DNA from 3 places in the Blautia sp. AF17-9LB genome. Region 2 is predicted to be linked to each of the others. Evidence: riboswitches for the same ligand, from Rfam matches in the RefSeq annotation. Region 2 holds a riboswitch; each other region holds the start of a gene.

Region 1 (4,813 bases), on a different contig from region 2:
GGCTTATGCCAGAGCATGGAGCCCCTAAAACAATGACTTATCTGCCAGAAAATGAGCCGGAGCTGATGATAATTCTAAAACGGGAACGCCTCAAACGCAGCTATCATGCGACAGCCGGAAATCTGGAGGAATATCTTGATAAGCTGGAAAAGACCACCTTGCGGGAAAAACTCAAAAGAGCAAAGACGGCGGTTTCGACGCAGGAGGTCTCATCTCATAAAAGAGGGTTGGAACGATGAATGGCGGGCATAACAAAAAATCCGTCCGCGTCGAATTTGTCATGTCCGAAGCGGAGGCCGAACTGGTAAAAGAACGCATGGCGGAACTTGGCATTACCAACCTGTCGGCATATCTGCGAAAGATGGCCGTAGACGGTTACATCATCCACCTTGATATGGGAGATATTCAGGAAATGATCCGGCTTCTCCGCATTTGTTCCAATAACTTAAACCAATATACCAGACGGGCCAATGAGACCGGCAATATTTATGCCGCAGATATAGATGACATCCGCACCCGTCTGGACAGCCTTTGGGATGGCATGGACAAACTGATCCGGGGATTTGCAAACATTTCATAAACAGCCGGAAAGCCGTTGCTTTCTTTTTGCCGTCACGGTAAAATTTTTATAAGGGCAGATGCCCTTCTGAAAGGAGGCAAAGCGTATGCGTTTGATAGGTAAATTACTGGCACTTCCCTTTATGCTGGTTACGGGGATTCTTTATCTGGTATGTAAATTTTTAGTGGTTCTTTCCGGTGCGGTACTTGGGATTCTTTCTGGGATCATCTTTCTGGCGGCATTGGTGCTGTTCTTTGTCGCAGGATTTTTGCCGGGTCTTGCATGGCTTATGATCGCCTTTCTTATCAGTCCATACGGTCTGCCTCTGGCGGCTGCATGGCTGGTAGGGATCATTGGCGGGGCAAACAGTGCCTTAAAGGATTTTATATTTGGTTAAGCAGATTTGGCGGGGCGCATAGGCAGCCCCGCTCTTTTTCTGCAATTATAACTTCTCTGATTGGAATTAAGTTAAGGAGGTGACGAAAATAGCGACCACAAGACTGATGCCTCTGCATGTAGGAAAAGGTCGGAATATCTCTACTGCGATCTCAGATATTATTGATTATGTAGAAAATCCGCAGAAAACCGATTTTGGAAAATTCATTTATGGCTATGAGTGTGATACCCGGCTTGCTGATGCAGAGTTTCTTCTGTCCAAACGACAGTATGCAAATCTGACCGGCAGAAATCAGGGTGCAGATGATGTGATCGCCTACCATCTCCGTCAGGCATTTAAGCCCGGCGAAGTTACGCCAGAAGAAGCTAATCAGATCGGCAGGGAGCTGGCACTGAAGCTCACAAAAGGAAACCATGCCTTTGTTGTCTGCACCCATGTGGATAAGCACCATGTCCATAATCACATCATTATCAACTCTACTACACTGGACTGTCAGAAAAAATTTCGCAACTTCTGGGGTTCTACCTGGGCAATCCGGCGAATGAATGACAAGCTGTGTTTGGAACATGGACTTTCGATTGTAGAAAATCCGAAACCCAGCCGGGAGCATTATGGCACATGGCTGGGGAATAAAAAGCAGCCTTCCTTTCAGGAGCAGATACGCATTGCTATTGATGCTGCATTAGAGGAAAAGCCAAAAGATTTTGAGGAACTTCTACAGAAGCTGGAAACTGCTGGGCTGGAAGTCAACCGTGAAAGAAAACATCTTCGGTTCCGAGTTCCGGGACAAGAAAATTATACCCGATGCGATACGCTCAAAGGCGATTATACAGAACAAGCCATCAAAGAACGGATTGCCGGTACACGGACAGTAAAACCCCGCCATGCCTTTTCTAAAAAAACGGTTTCCAAAGTTGGATTGCTGGTTGATATTGAAGTTGCAATCCGTTCCGGCAAGGGCCCTGGTTATGAGCGCTGGGCAAAAGTGTTCAACCTAAAGCAGCTTTCTCAGGCAGTGCTCTACTTAAAAGAACATGGCGATATGGGTTATGAGGATCTTCTGGAAAAAGCCAACGCCACTACCACTAATTTCAATACCTTATCCGTTCAGATCAAAGATCTGGAGTCAAAAATGAACGCCAATGCCGAGCTGCAAAAACAGATCGTAAACTATGCGAAAACGCGGGCTGTCTATGTAGAATATCGCAAAGCCGGGTACAGCAAAAAATTCCGAACAGAACATGAAGCTGAAATTCTGCTGCACCAGGCGGCAAAGAATCATTTTGACGAGCTGGGAATCAAAAAGCTCCCCTCTGTCAAATCTCTCCGGGAGGAATACACCGATCTTCTGGAACAAAAACGGAAAGCCTATTCTGCCTATAAGCAGGCCAAAAATGATATGAAAGAACTTCATAATGTTCGGGCCAATGTGGAATACCTATTAGAGATTTCTTCCCCACCACAACCGCAGCGCAGCACAGAAAAATCCCGTCAATAAGGTTTGCTAACTTGAATTCTATAGACCTTGACTTTCCTGGACTTCTTAACTATAATAATACTCAAGCAGGGGGACTACCTTGTAGTTGAGAAGGTTAAAACCTGACCGTTTGAACCTGTTGGCTAATACCAACGCAGGGAGCTAAAGAATACAGATTCGTATTTTTTGGACATTCTCTGTTTTGGGAATGTCCTTTTTAATTGAATAAGATATGATATGTGTTTGCGAGGGAACTGAACAAGTTGAAAAAGGTAAGACCTGACCTCTGGACCTGTCGGCTAATACCGGCGTAGGGAAGCAATTTCTTACGCTCGTATTGCGTCTGAAAGAGCTTCTAATTGTTTTAGAGGCTCTATTTTTTTATTTTAGGAGGAACAAACATGGCATTTATGAAAGACATTTTAACCCGCAACATCCCCATTTGGGAAGAATGTGCAGCTACCCCATTTGTGCAGGAAGTGCAAACTGGAAAGCTACCTCTTGAAAAGTTCAAGAGATATATGATTCAGGATAGTATCTATCTGAAAAACTATGCCCGTATATACGGCAAGGCAATTTTTCATGCTGATACATTAAGAGAAATTCAGCTTTACTATTCCATGCTGAATTTTGTAAATGATACGGAATCAGAAGTGCGTCTGGATTATCTAAAGCAATTTTGCATGACGGATAATGATATTGAACTGATCGCTCCTCTGCCTGAAAATCAAAATTACATTGATTTCATGTTTGAGATTGCGTCACATGGAAAGAATGAAGAAATTTTAATGGCGGTTCTTCCCTGTATGCTAAGTTACAGCTATATATTCCGCAAATTGGCGGCTGTTCCTACAAGCAGACAGTCAAGATATTGGGACTTTATCAAAGATCATGCGGATGAACAATATGCAGAAAGCTGCAAAGAATGGTCTGCTTTTGCAGAGCATAAATGTGCCGGGTTATCAGTAGCAAATAAAAAGTATCTGGCTGATATTTTTGAAAAAGCAAGTTTGTTAGAGCTTGCTTTTTGGAAGATGGCCTATCGGAACGAGAGAATGGAGGAAAATGCAAAATGAAAAAAGTATTGTCCATTGCCGGATCAGATTGCAGCGGAGGTGCAGGTATTCAGGCTGATTTGAAAACTTTTTCTGCTCACGGTGTATTTGGAATGAGTGTTATTGTTTCTGTTGTTGCAGAGAACACCAGCCGTGTTATCGACATCCAAGATATTACCCCGGATATGATTGAAAAACAGATTGACGCCGTATTTGAAGATATTGAAGTGGACGCAGTAAAAATCGGTATGCTTTCTACACCAGAATGTATGAAAGCGGTGGCAAAGAAACTATTACAATATAAGCCCCAAAATGTTGTAATCGACCCGGTTATGTATGCCAAAAATGGCTGCCCATTGATGAATCCTACGGCGGTTTCCACCTTGATAGACACAGTAATTCCACTTGCCGATGTACTTACTCCAAATATTCCAGAGGCAGAGAAAATAGCGGATATGCAGATTTCCACAGTTTCAGATATGGAGGCTGCCGCAAGAAAAATATATGCCATGGGTTGTAAGGCGATTGTTGTCAAGGGTGGACATCATATAGGAAATGCTGTTGATGTCCTATTTGATGGAGAAAATTTCTACCATTTTGAAACATCCCGCATTGATACGAAAAATACTCATGGGACAGGCTGTACCTTTTCTTCTGCAATCGCTTCCCAGCTTGCAAAGGGAAAAAGTGTTCCGCTTGCAGTCGAATCTGCAAAGGCTTATGTCACAATGGCAATCGAACACTCTCTTGCGATTGGAAAAGGCTGTGGCCCGACGCACCATTTCTACGAATTGTATCAGCATGGTTTATCTAAAGAATAGGCAGGTGCAAAATGAACTTTGATTATACACTTTATCTTGTTACTGATCGTCAACTAATGAGCTGCGATAGCCTGACAGAAGCGGTAGAACAGGCAATTTTAGGAGGCTGCACAATGATACAACTCCGAGAAAAAGAATTGTCCTCATTAGAATTTTACAATCAGGCTGTTGCCGTGAAACAGGTTACGGATAAATACCATATTCCCCTCATCATAAACGACAGAATAGATATTGCAATGGCTGTGCAGGCTGCGGGAGTACATATTGGACAGCATGATTTACCTGCGGCTGCCGTCCGCAAAGTAATAGGAGAAAATATGCTGTTGGGGGTATCTGCTTCTTCCATTGTAGAAGCAATACAGGCACAACAGGATGGTGCGGATTATTTGGGAGTTGGCGCAATGTTCCCTACTGGAACTAAAACCGACGCTGATTCTGTATCAATGGAAGAATTACAGAAAATCCGCGCAGCCGTTTCTTTGCCGATAGTTGTTATTGGCGGTA
Region 2 (4,813 bases):
GATCGCTTTTATGCGGATCCTGACGCCATCCTACTATCTGGCGGCCGCGGCCGCCGGGGGCGCATCATCAGCCGTGATGTTTTATCAGATGCTCCTTCTAGTGATTCTGGCTGTCGAAAAGCTTCTGCTCGCCCTCGTCCTCCCGATGATCCATATCTATCTGCTCATCGCCCTTGTAAACGATCTTTCCGGCGAGGAGATTTTGTCCCATATGACAGAGTTGCTGGAAACCTGCGTGAACGGCCTTTTAAAATCGTCGCTCGGCGTACTTGTGGGAATGCAGATGATCCGGAATCTGATCGCACCGGCGCTCGATTCCCTGCGGCAGATGGCACTCTGGCGGACTGCCGGAATGATTCCCGGCATCGGAAATGCGGTGAATGCTGTAACCGAGTTGGTGGCAGGCTCCGCGGTGCTGATCCGCAACTGCTTTGGCGTGACGGCAATGCTGGTACTGCTCGCAGCAGGCATGGTCCCCGCCGTTCAGCTTCTCGTTTCGGGTCTTTCCTTCCGCCTTCTCGCCGCGGCGGCGCAGCCCGTCTCGGACAAGCGGATCGCGGGATGTCTTGCGGCGGCAGGAAAAGGATATGCGATGCTTCTGCGTCTCCTTCTGACCGTAGAAGTCCTGTTTCTGCTGACGATTGCAATCCTGGCGGGAACTTTTTCCTAGAGCTTGTCTGAAAAAGGCTTTTCGTGAGCTGCGAGTCCCAGTTTGTGGGAGATTTTATCCGAATGAGGGCGGCGTAGCGGGCTACGGCAACCGAATGAGGGTAAAATATACCGCAAAGTGGGGCTTGCAGCTTGCGGAAATGGTTTTTCAGACACGCTCTAGCGTGTAGTTGGGCAGGCAGCGGCGGGAGGCGGCATGGTAGAAGAGATTCTGCAGTGGCTTAAGAATATTTCAATTTTTCTGATTTTTATGACAACTGTGCTGAACCTGATCCCGGAGAAGGAGGACAAGAAGCCGGTTCAGTTTTTTCTTGGAATTGTGATGGTATTGATTTTTTTCCAGCCCGTGCTAAAAGCGGGAGGTTTGGAGCAGAAAATGGCGCAGACGCTCGACCGTCTGACGCTGGAAGAGGAGGCAGCAGCAATGGAAAATGTACAGATTCGTGCAGAAAGCTTTGAAAAACAGTATTACGTGGGCGCCTGGGAAAAAGAGACGGAGCGCCAGATCCGGATGTATCTGTCAGAGAGCGGCATTCCGGGGGCAGCCGTTTCGGTAACGCTGGAGCCGGGAAACACCGGTGAGGCAAAAGAGATCCGCATTGAAGCGCCGATGCGGCAGACGAGCATTTACCGCGAAGAACAGAAAAAACAGCGGGAAATGCTCGATGAAAAGCTGACAGAGATCAAAAGTGTTTTAAGTGAGGTCTACGGAACCGATCCGGCGCATATTATGGTAGAGATTTCGGAATAGGCCTATGAGGGAAAAGGCAGCGGCGTTTTTCCGGAAACAGAAAAAGGAGCAGTGGATGCTGTACTTCCTGCTGGCGGCAATCGGCGTTGTCCTGCTGCTGCCGACGGGAACAAAAAAGACCGGTGAGGAGACAGAACAGCCGCAGGAGACGGCTGCGCGTCCGGCGGGAGATGCGGGAGCATCGGTGCAGGGGGAGATGGAACAGCGCCTTTGTGACGCACTTTCCCAGATGGACGGTGTGGGCGCAGTGCACGTCGTGGTGACGCTGGAATCCACAGGAAAAAAGATTGTGGAAAAAGATGTCCCAACGCGGAGCACAACGGAGGAAAACAAGAAGGGAGAGGAGACCGGAAGCGTTACATCCTCGTCGCAGGATGAGGCAACTGTCTATGAAAAGACACAGAACGGGGCCGAGACACCGTATGTGGTTTCCGAGGAGTACCCGGCGGTGCGCGGCGTGCTCGTTATCGCAGAAGGCGGGGGAAACCCGGTGACGATACAGGAGATTCAGGAGGCCGTGATGGCATTATTTCAGGTGGGCGCAAATAAGATTAAAGTAGTCAAAATGAAGTAAAGGAGTCAAATGCGTGGAAAAATTAGAACAGGAAATGAATGCACCTGAGAAAATGGCAGAGACACCATCGCCGAAAAAGACGGCCGGGAAAAAGAAAAAATTCCGGAAAAACCAGGTCATCATCACCGCCCTTGCGATCATGATCGCCGTCGCCGGATACATCAACTATGCGGACAGTACCCTGTCCACGAAGGAGAAGGCAGACGGAACCACGGCGGATGCCAGCACCGTTTTAAAAGACATCTCCAGCCTGGACACCGACATCACCGACGAGGTGGATGCCGGCACAGCAGGGGACTCGTCGCGGACCGTCACCGAAACGCCGGGAGAGGCAGTCCTTGCCGGGGCATCTACATACATGGCCCAGGCCAGAATCGACCGCGAACAGATCCGTTCCCAGAACAAAGACACCTTAAATGAAATCATCAACAACACCAACCTCTCCGAAACCGAGCGCCAGAGCGCTGTCCAGAGCATGGTGGAAATGACGGAACTCGTAGAAAAAGAGTCAGCAACCGAACTCCTCCTCGAAGCCAAAGGCTTCACCGACGTCGTTGTAAACCTGACCGGCGAAACCGCCGACATCGTCGTTCCGATGAAAGAAGTAACCGAGGAACAGCGTGCCCAGATCGAAGACATCGTAACCCGTAAAACCGGAATCGGCGTAGAAAACATCGTCATCACCCCCATGAGCTCCGCCGCCGACACAGCCGCAGAGGAGAGTGCTCAGTAAATTTTGATATCCACGTAAAAAATCCGGAAACGCAAAATCATGCGTTCCCGGATTTTTTCACGTAATTCTATTTAATTTGCACCATGTGCTGTTCTTGCAACCGTCTGCAGTGCTTTCTTCACCGGCGGCAGCGAGATCAGAATCACCGTCAGCACACCTTCAGCCAGCAGATAGCTGTAGTTGTAAATAATCGGATACAGCGCCTTTAAAGACTGCGGGAAATTCTCCGGCATATAATCCATCCAGTACAGATACCCGCCTAACGTATGGAAAAATCCCCTCGCCAGCACAGCTACAATATACCCGATCAGCAGCCCGTTTTTCTTCTTTCCAAAGAATCCGGCCACACCCAGCGCCGCAAACGCAAACACATAATCACAGCACACCTGGAACAGCGACAGCACATACGGCCCCTGGATAAACTGCAGCAGTCCATAAGCAAAACCAACGAGAATACCCGTCTTCGCCCCATACCAGTTCGCAATCAGCACAATAAACAGCATCGAAAACAACGTAACCGATCCCCCGTACGGCAGCTCAAACACCTTCACATACGAAGTCACAAACGCCAGCGCCATCCCCATCGCACAAAACGCCAGCTTCCTTGCATCCATTCCCGTCCCCTTACTCTTCTGAGCAGAAAGAACCGAAGCAATCACCACCAGCGCCACCATCAGCACCACGCATCCAACATAACCGGCCGTCGTCAGTCCGCCGTCAGCAGTAACAAAAAAACTCATAAAAAAACCTCCTTCGCATTCCGCTTGGAGGGGCTCACATAAAAACACAGTCCCGAATCACCTCCGAAACCACGTTCCAGCTTCCCTACGCAGGAATTATCCCGTTCAGGTAGTGAGGGTCCGTGAGCTTATCCCTGTCCCACGTTCTCAGCCAAAGGCTCCCCTAGCGTCTTATTATTTTAACGTATTAAAGTATACCAACCTCCCCCTTATTTGTCAACCTACCCGTTTTTTCATCCAAATACATGTTGACAAGAAGTACATACAAGTGCTATATTACAATTAGTTCAATCATTAAACTAATTGTACGAAAGGAGCACCAACACAATGCAGATTCTGAAAGTAACAGACGAAGCATTCCGCCAGTACGGCAAAGTCATCAAAGACCTCGACGTCAGCGACATCATCACCGCCATGTCCGAGACCCCATGTCCCGACGACGTAGTCTACGAGCCTTCCATTGAAAGTCTCGAAGCCTGCAAAAGCGCCCAGTCCGTATCCGACAGCCTCTACGGCGGCATGCCGATCCAGATCGGCTACTGCAACGGCCACAACCATTTACTGAACGCCGTAGAATACCACCGCGACAGCGAAATCAACATCGCCGTAACCGACCTGATCCTGATCCTCGGAAAAGAACAGGACATCACCGAAGACCACACCTACGACTCATCCAAAATGGAGGCCTTCTTAATCCCGGCCGGAACCACCATTGAAGTCTACGCAACCACCCTCCACTACGCACCATGCAACGTGGCAGCCAGCGGCTTCAAATGCGTCGTAGTCCTTCCAAAAGGAACCAATACCGACATCACCCTGGAAGAAAAACACACCCCGGAAGACGACCTGCTCTTCGCCAGAAACAAATGGCTCTTAAGCCACCCGGATGCAAACATCGCTGGAAGCGTAGCAGGCATCAAAGGAGAAAACCTCTCGGTAAAATAAAACCAGAGACAAAACCAGAAATCAGAAACACTGCCCCAAAAGAGCAGTTCTGAACATAAAAAGAAACCAAAAACCAAGAAAACCAAAAAAAGGAGGATCTTCAAAAATGATCAACAATACACCGGAAATCAAATTAGGTATCGTTGCAGTAAGCCGTGACTGCTTCCCGAACAGCCTTTCCGAGAACAGAAGAAAAGCAGTCGTAAAAGCATACGACGGAGAAATCTACGAATGTCCAATCATCGTCGAGAATGAAATCGACATGATGAACGCACTCGAAGACCTGAAAAAAGCAGAGTGTGATGCACTTGTTGTATACCTTGGAAACTTCGGACCGGAGACCGAGGAAACCCTGCTTGTAAAATACTTCGACGGACCTTGCATGGTAGTAGCAGCAGCAG
Region 3 (4,813 bases), on a different contig from region 2:
CCGGTGAACCAGGTAAATGTGCCGTCGTGATATAAAAGATCGTTGGCATCATTGATACTGTGGCCGCCCTTTAACAGAACGGCACAGCCGCAGGAATCCCCGATCTCTTTTGCGGCGCGTTCCATATCGCTTTCCGACTGGATTTTGATGCCGGAGAGAACTTCTCCCTCTGGGATATTCGGTGTGATGACTTCGGCCAGAGGAAAGAGCAGTTTTTTCATCAGGTCAGGCACGCCGCCCGAAGCGAGCGCGGAGCCGCTTGTAGCGACGAGGACCGGGTCCACAACGATGTGTTTGGCCTGGTAGAAGCGAAGCCGTTCGGAGATGACTTCGATCAGTGCCGGGGAGGATACCATACCGATTTTGACGGCGTCCGGGAAGATGTCCGTAAAGACGGCGTCAAGCTGTGCGGCCAGAAACTCCGGTGTTACATCGAAAATACCGGAAACGCCGGTGGTGTTCTGGGCGGTGAGTGCGGTAATTGCCGACATGGCGTAAACTCCGTTTGTGATCATGGTTTTGATGTCTGCCTGAATGCCGGCGCCTCCGCTGGAATCACTTCCCGCGATTGTTAATGCTGTTTTCATGTTTTTCGCGTCCATGAGAATTACTCCTTTGCATTACTTTTCTTTTTGGACAGGCGACAAAGAAAGTGGTGCCCCCAGTCTGCCGCCTGGTGTGAGGATGAATGGTTACGTAAAATTATTTGTTTTCCAGCATGCGCAGAGTCTGTTCTTTCAGATCCTTCGTTGCGGAAACAATGTCTTTCTGTGCAAAAATGGCACTGATGACGGCAATGCCGCAGATGCCGCTGCCGGAAAGCTCCGTCACGTTATCGCGTGTGATGCCGCCGATGGCGATGACAGGGATTTTAACGGCATTGCAGATAGCAGTCAGCGTTTCGTGGCTGACATCCTCCGCATCCGCCTTGGAACCGGTGTGGAAGACTGCGCCGACGCCGAGGTAATCTGCCCCGCGCTGCTCGGCGAGAATGGCCTGTTCCACGGTCTGTGCCGAAACGCCGATGATCTTGTCCGGGCCAAGCTTTGCACGGACATCGCCGGCCTCCATATCGCTCTGGCCGACATGAACGCCGTCCGCATCCATCTTAGCTGCGATTTCCACGTTATCGTTGATGACGAAAGGAACATGGTATGCGGCACAGAGTTTTTTCAGTTCCAGTGCCTCTTCCATAAAGTGATCCTGGTCAAGATTTTTTTCGCGGAGCTGGATAAACGTTGCGCCGCCCTGCAGAGCCTTTTCCACCTGGCTGTACAGTGTCTCGCCGTTCAGCCAGCTGCGGTCTGTCACAGCATATAAAAGCAGGCCTTTTTTATCGCACTTCATACTTTGCACCTTTCTCTAGCATCTCGCCGTCCATGTGGTAGATGGCGTCGATGATGCGGTTCCGGTAGGTGGAGTTGCCGTCTTCCGGTTTCATATGGCTCCAGCCGATCTCGCCGGCAAGTCCCATTGCGCAGACAGCGGCAGCAGCGGCTTTTAACGGCTCGTCCGGGTTGGCAACGAGGTAAGCGGTCATCATGCCGGAGAGCTGGCAGCCTGTTCCGGTGATGCTTCCCATCTCGGCGCGTCCGTTGCGGATCACGTAGCAGGTGTCAGCATCGGCAACGAGGTCGATCGCTCCTGTGATGGCGACAACACAGTTGTGGTCTTTCGCAAAGTTTTTTGCAAAAGCAACGGCGCTGTCGAGGTTTTCGTCTGTTACTTTATCGGCAACGTCTGCGTCAACACCCTTTGTCGTTCCGCTTCCGAGTGCCAGTGTTTTGATTTCGGAAATATTTCCGCGGATGACGGTGAACGGGATTTTTTCCATCAGTCCGACTGCGGTCGAAGTACGTAAGTGGCTTGCGCCTGCGCCGACTGGATCGAGCAGGATTTTGTGGCCGAGCGAAGCTGCTTTTGCACCGGCACGGTACATGCCGTCGATGCTCGTTCTGTGCAGCGTTCCGATGTTGATGTTCAGACCGCCGCAGATGGAGGTGATATCCTCGACATCCTCCGGTTCATCGGACATGATCGGGCTTGCGCCGCATGCCAGCAGAATATTGGCGACATCGTTTACTGTAACGTAATTTGTGATGTTGTGTACGAGAGGGGTTGTTTTTCTGACATTGTCAAGACAAGTGCCTAACATAATTTTTTGTTCCTCCTGTGTGAGTATTTTTGCAGAAGCAAATTCCCTTGTGGTACTGGAAGAACCTGTTGATGATGTGTTCATAGAGATTAAAAAAGCAGATATACGTGGAGATATATCTGCAGAAAATGTGCATATCGTATCTCCCTACGTTGGCATTACCCAAATCAGGTTCAGGGTCTAGGAGATGCATCCTACTCTCAGCCCGCTTCGCACGCGAGCTCCCCTTTGCTTTCTGCAGACAATTATATACGCATAAAAACAATTGTGCAAGAGAAAAACGGAAGATTTAAAAAAATTTCAGAAAAATAAAAAAGACATGCAAAATATTGGAAATGTAATGTTATTTGGGTTGACAGAGAAAATAATATCAGCGTAAAATGAAGTATAAAATATGCGTGGAAGTCATGGACGTGATGATGCCGCCTCCATTCCGATTTTCGCCATGAGCGCCAACGCCTTTGTTGAAGACCGGCAGGCCGCAAAAGAGGCCGGCATGGACGTGCATATCGCAAAGCCGATTGATGCGGAATTACTGAAAAAGAAAATTGCAGAGTATTGCAGGTGAAAAGAAGTGCCCTTGCCCGGCATCTGATGTGTGCCGGGCAGTAGCTTTTGATGTGCGAATCTTATTTTTCTTCCTCAGGGTACGTATAGCCCCAGGTTCTGCGGAAGGAGGTCATCAGATCCATGACGTCCTTCGTGTAGTCGAGGTGCATGGCAGATGCATCTCCATTGATGGCGCGTTCCATGTCGGCGAGCTCATAGGCGAGTGCATCGGCGTTGTCACCGGCTTTGATGATTTCGGATTCGCCGGTGGAAGCGTCTGTGATTTTTGCTTCCCAGGCACGCGGGTACTCCATGATCTCGATAAATCCGTTCTCACAGGAAACCATGCCGCGTTTCGGCTGTTTGGAGTGGAGAGAGAGCATCACACTTGCCATCTGTCCTTCCTGATTGGTGAGAAGGAGGCCGGCCTGCTCGTCCACACCGGTCGGAGCGGGCTTTACCTGGGAAAGGAGCTGATCCGGCTTAGAGTCGAAGAACCAGCGGAGGAAGGAGAGTGCGTATACGCCGATATCAAGCATCGCGCCGCCTGCGAGATTCCGGTTGAAGAAGCGGTTCTTCATGTTGTACTCTTTGAAACTGCCGAAGTTCATCGTGATCAGATTGACTCTGCCGAGACGGCCGGAGTCGAGAATTTTTTTCAGCTCTTTGTAGATCGGCATATGGTAAATCGTCATTGCCTCTCCGATGATGACACCTTTTTCTTTTGCAAGCGCTATGGCCTCGTCGAGCTCGTCGCTGTTCAGCGTAATCGATTTCTCAACGAGAATGTGTTTTCCATTGGCAATCGCCTCTTTCATAAAGCCAAGATGCGTGTTGTGCGGCGTCGTGATATAAATGACATCGACCTCCGGATCGGTAAACATCTCATGGAAATCATCGTAAACTTTTCCAATTCCATATTTCTCCGCAAAAGCAGCCGCCTTCTCATGGGTCCGGTTGCCGACCGCGTAAATATTCTTTCCGTTTTTCTGCAGTGCGACCGCCATTTCATTTGCAATCACACCGCATCCGAGTACAGCCCATTTGATTTCTTTCATCGTGAGATTCTCCTATCGTATCTATTTTGCCCAGAGCGGTTCTTCGCTTCCGCTGTAGTCAAACCGTCTGTCGTTTTTCTCTTCCAGTGCTTTGATCATATGGTACGTAAATTCATTGTAAGGCGTTGGAATTCCAAGCTCTTTTCCCATGCGGATCAGCGCACCCGAGAACATATCAATTTCCGTATGGCGTCCCGCATCGAGATCCTGGAGCGTCGAGTAGCGCGCCGTCGGCGGAACCGCACTTCCGCGTCCCGAGGAGACATCCGCCTTGCTGATATCAATTCCCTTTGCCTCCGCAATCGCCATCAGTTCTGCGCGGAGTCCGTCGCTGATCGCCTTCATATGCACACTGTCGCGGTAGCAGCCGACCCCGGCACCGAGAATAGCCTGCGGCAGGTTATTGCAGACATTCAGCCGGAATTTGCTCCATATTTCCTCTAAAATACAATCGGTTGCCCGGTAATGCAGCCCTGTGCCGGAGAACAGATCCAGAACAGCCTGCACACGCTCACTGTCGTACGGCGCCGAAACTTCGCCGAAAATGATGCCGAGCGTCGCCTCAGGGTTGAAAACGTAGCCGTCATTCTCTTTATGAGAAGCTACTTTGATAACAGCATGAAGCAGATGCTCCGCACCGACTTTTTCCGCGATGATCTCCTCACTGTCCACGCCGTTCATCAGACTCATGATCACAGTATTCTCGCCGGTAACGGCAGTAATATTGTCAAGAGCCCCCGGCAGTGCGCCGTATTTGAGCGAGACGATCAGAAAATCCACGCCGTGTGCCTCTTCCGGTGTCCATACCTCCGGGTGATAAACCGTATCGTTAATTTTGCATCCTTTGTTTTTCAGACGCTTCGCCCGTTCCCCGGACGCGATAACGCCAAGCCGGATGTCCTTTTTCTCCGAAAGCCCCCAGATTACATAAGACCCAACCGCTCCGGCGCCCAGAACAGCAACTGATTTTATTATCATAATAGCCTCCTTTGTAACTGTTTGAATTACCCTTACTATAACAAATTTTGCGGAGATCCTCAATTTGTTGTTC

What was found. A riboswitch is a leader RNA that binds a small molecule or an ion and turns the genes downstream of it on or off. The one in region 2 is predicted to bind thiamine pyrophosphate.
Region 1: another riboswitch for thiamine pyrophosphate. It lies ahead of DWX00_RS09720 (TenA family protein); the one in region 2 lies ahead of DWX00_RS13345 (energy-coupled thiamine transporter ThiT).
Region 3: another riboswitch for thiamine pyrophosphate. It lies ahead of thiM (hydroxyethylthiazole kinase); the one in region 2 lies ahead of DWX00_RS13345 (energy-coupled thiamine transporter ThiT).

Annotation. Positions count from the first base shown of each region.
Region 1 covers NZ_QUGU01000007.1:198,253-203,065, reverse strand. Annotated here, with positions in the region: gene DWX00_RS09740 (hypothetical protein) at 1-239, shown strand, start outside; gene DWX00_RS09735 (plasmid mobilization protein) at 236-580, shown strand; gene DWX00_RS09730 (CD1845 family protein) at 666-956, shown strand; gene DWX00_RS09725 (relaxase/mobilization nuclease domain-containing protein) at 1,045-2,454, shown strand; TPP riboswitch at 2,512-2,611, shown strand; gene DWX00_RS09720 (TenA family protein) at 2,835-3,509, shown strand; gene thiD (bifunctional hydroxymethylpyrimidine kinase/phosphomethylpyrimidine kinase) at 3,506-4,309, shown strand; gene thiE (thiamine phosphate synthase) at 4,321-4,813, shown strand, end outside.
Region 2 covers NZ_QUGU01000012.1:38,305-43,117, reverse strand. Annotated here, with positions in the region: gene DWX00_RS13365 (stage III sporulation protein AE) at 1-670, shown strand, start outside; partial or broken gene DWX00_RS20600 (DUF6783 domain-containing protein) at 642-773, shown strand; partial or broken gene DWX00_RS20595 (DUF6783 domain-containing protein) at 723-851, opposite strand; gene DWX00_RS13360 (stage III sporulation protein AF) at 866-1,420, shown strand; gene DWX00_RS13355 (stage III sporulation protein AG) at 1,425-1,994, shown strand; gene DWX00_RS13350 (SpoIIIAH-like family protein) at 2,008-2,727, shown strand; gene DWX00_RS13345 (energy-coupled thiamine transporter ThiT) at 2,799-3,467, opposite strand; TPP riboswitch at 3,533-3,642, opposite strand; gene DWX00_RS13340 (DUF4867 family protein) at 3,795-4,412, shown strand; gene DWX00_RS13335 (L-fucose/L-arabinose isomerase family protein) at 4,522-4,813, shown strand, end outside.
Region 3 covers NZ_QUGU01000002.1:157,627-162,439, forward strand. Annotated here, with positions in the region: gene thiD (bifunctional hydroxymethylpyrimidine kinase/phosphomethylpyrimidine kinase) at 1-587, opposite strand, end outside; gene thiE (thiamine phosphate synthase) at 703-1,347, opposite strand; gene thiM (hydroxyethylthiazole kinase) at 1,334-2,155, opposite strand; TPP riboswitch at 2,282-2,393, opposite strand; gene DWX00_RS02805 (response regulator) at 2,550-2,723, shown strand; gene DWX00_RS02810 (Gfo/Idh/MocA family protein) at 2,785-3,762, opposite strand; gene DWX00_RS02815 (ketopantoate reductase family protein) at 3,784-4,740, opposite strand.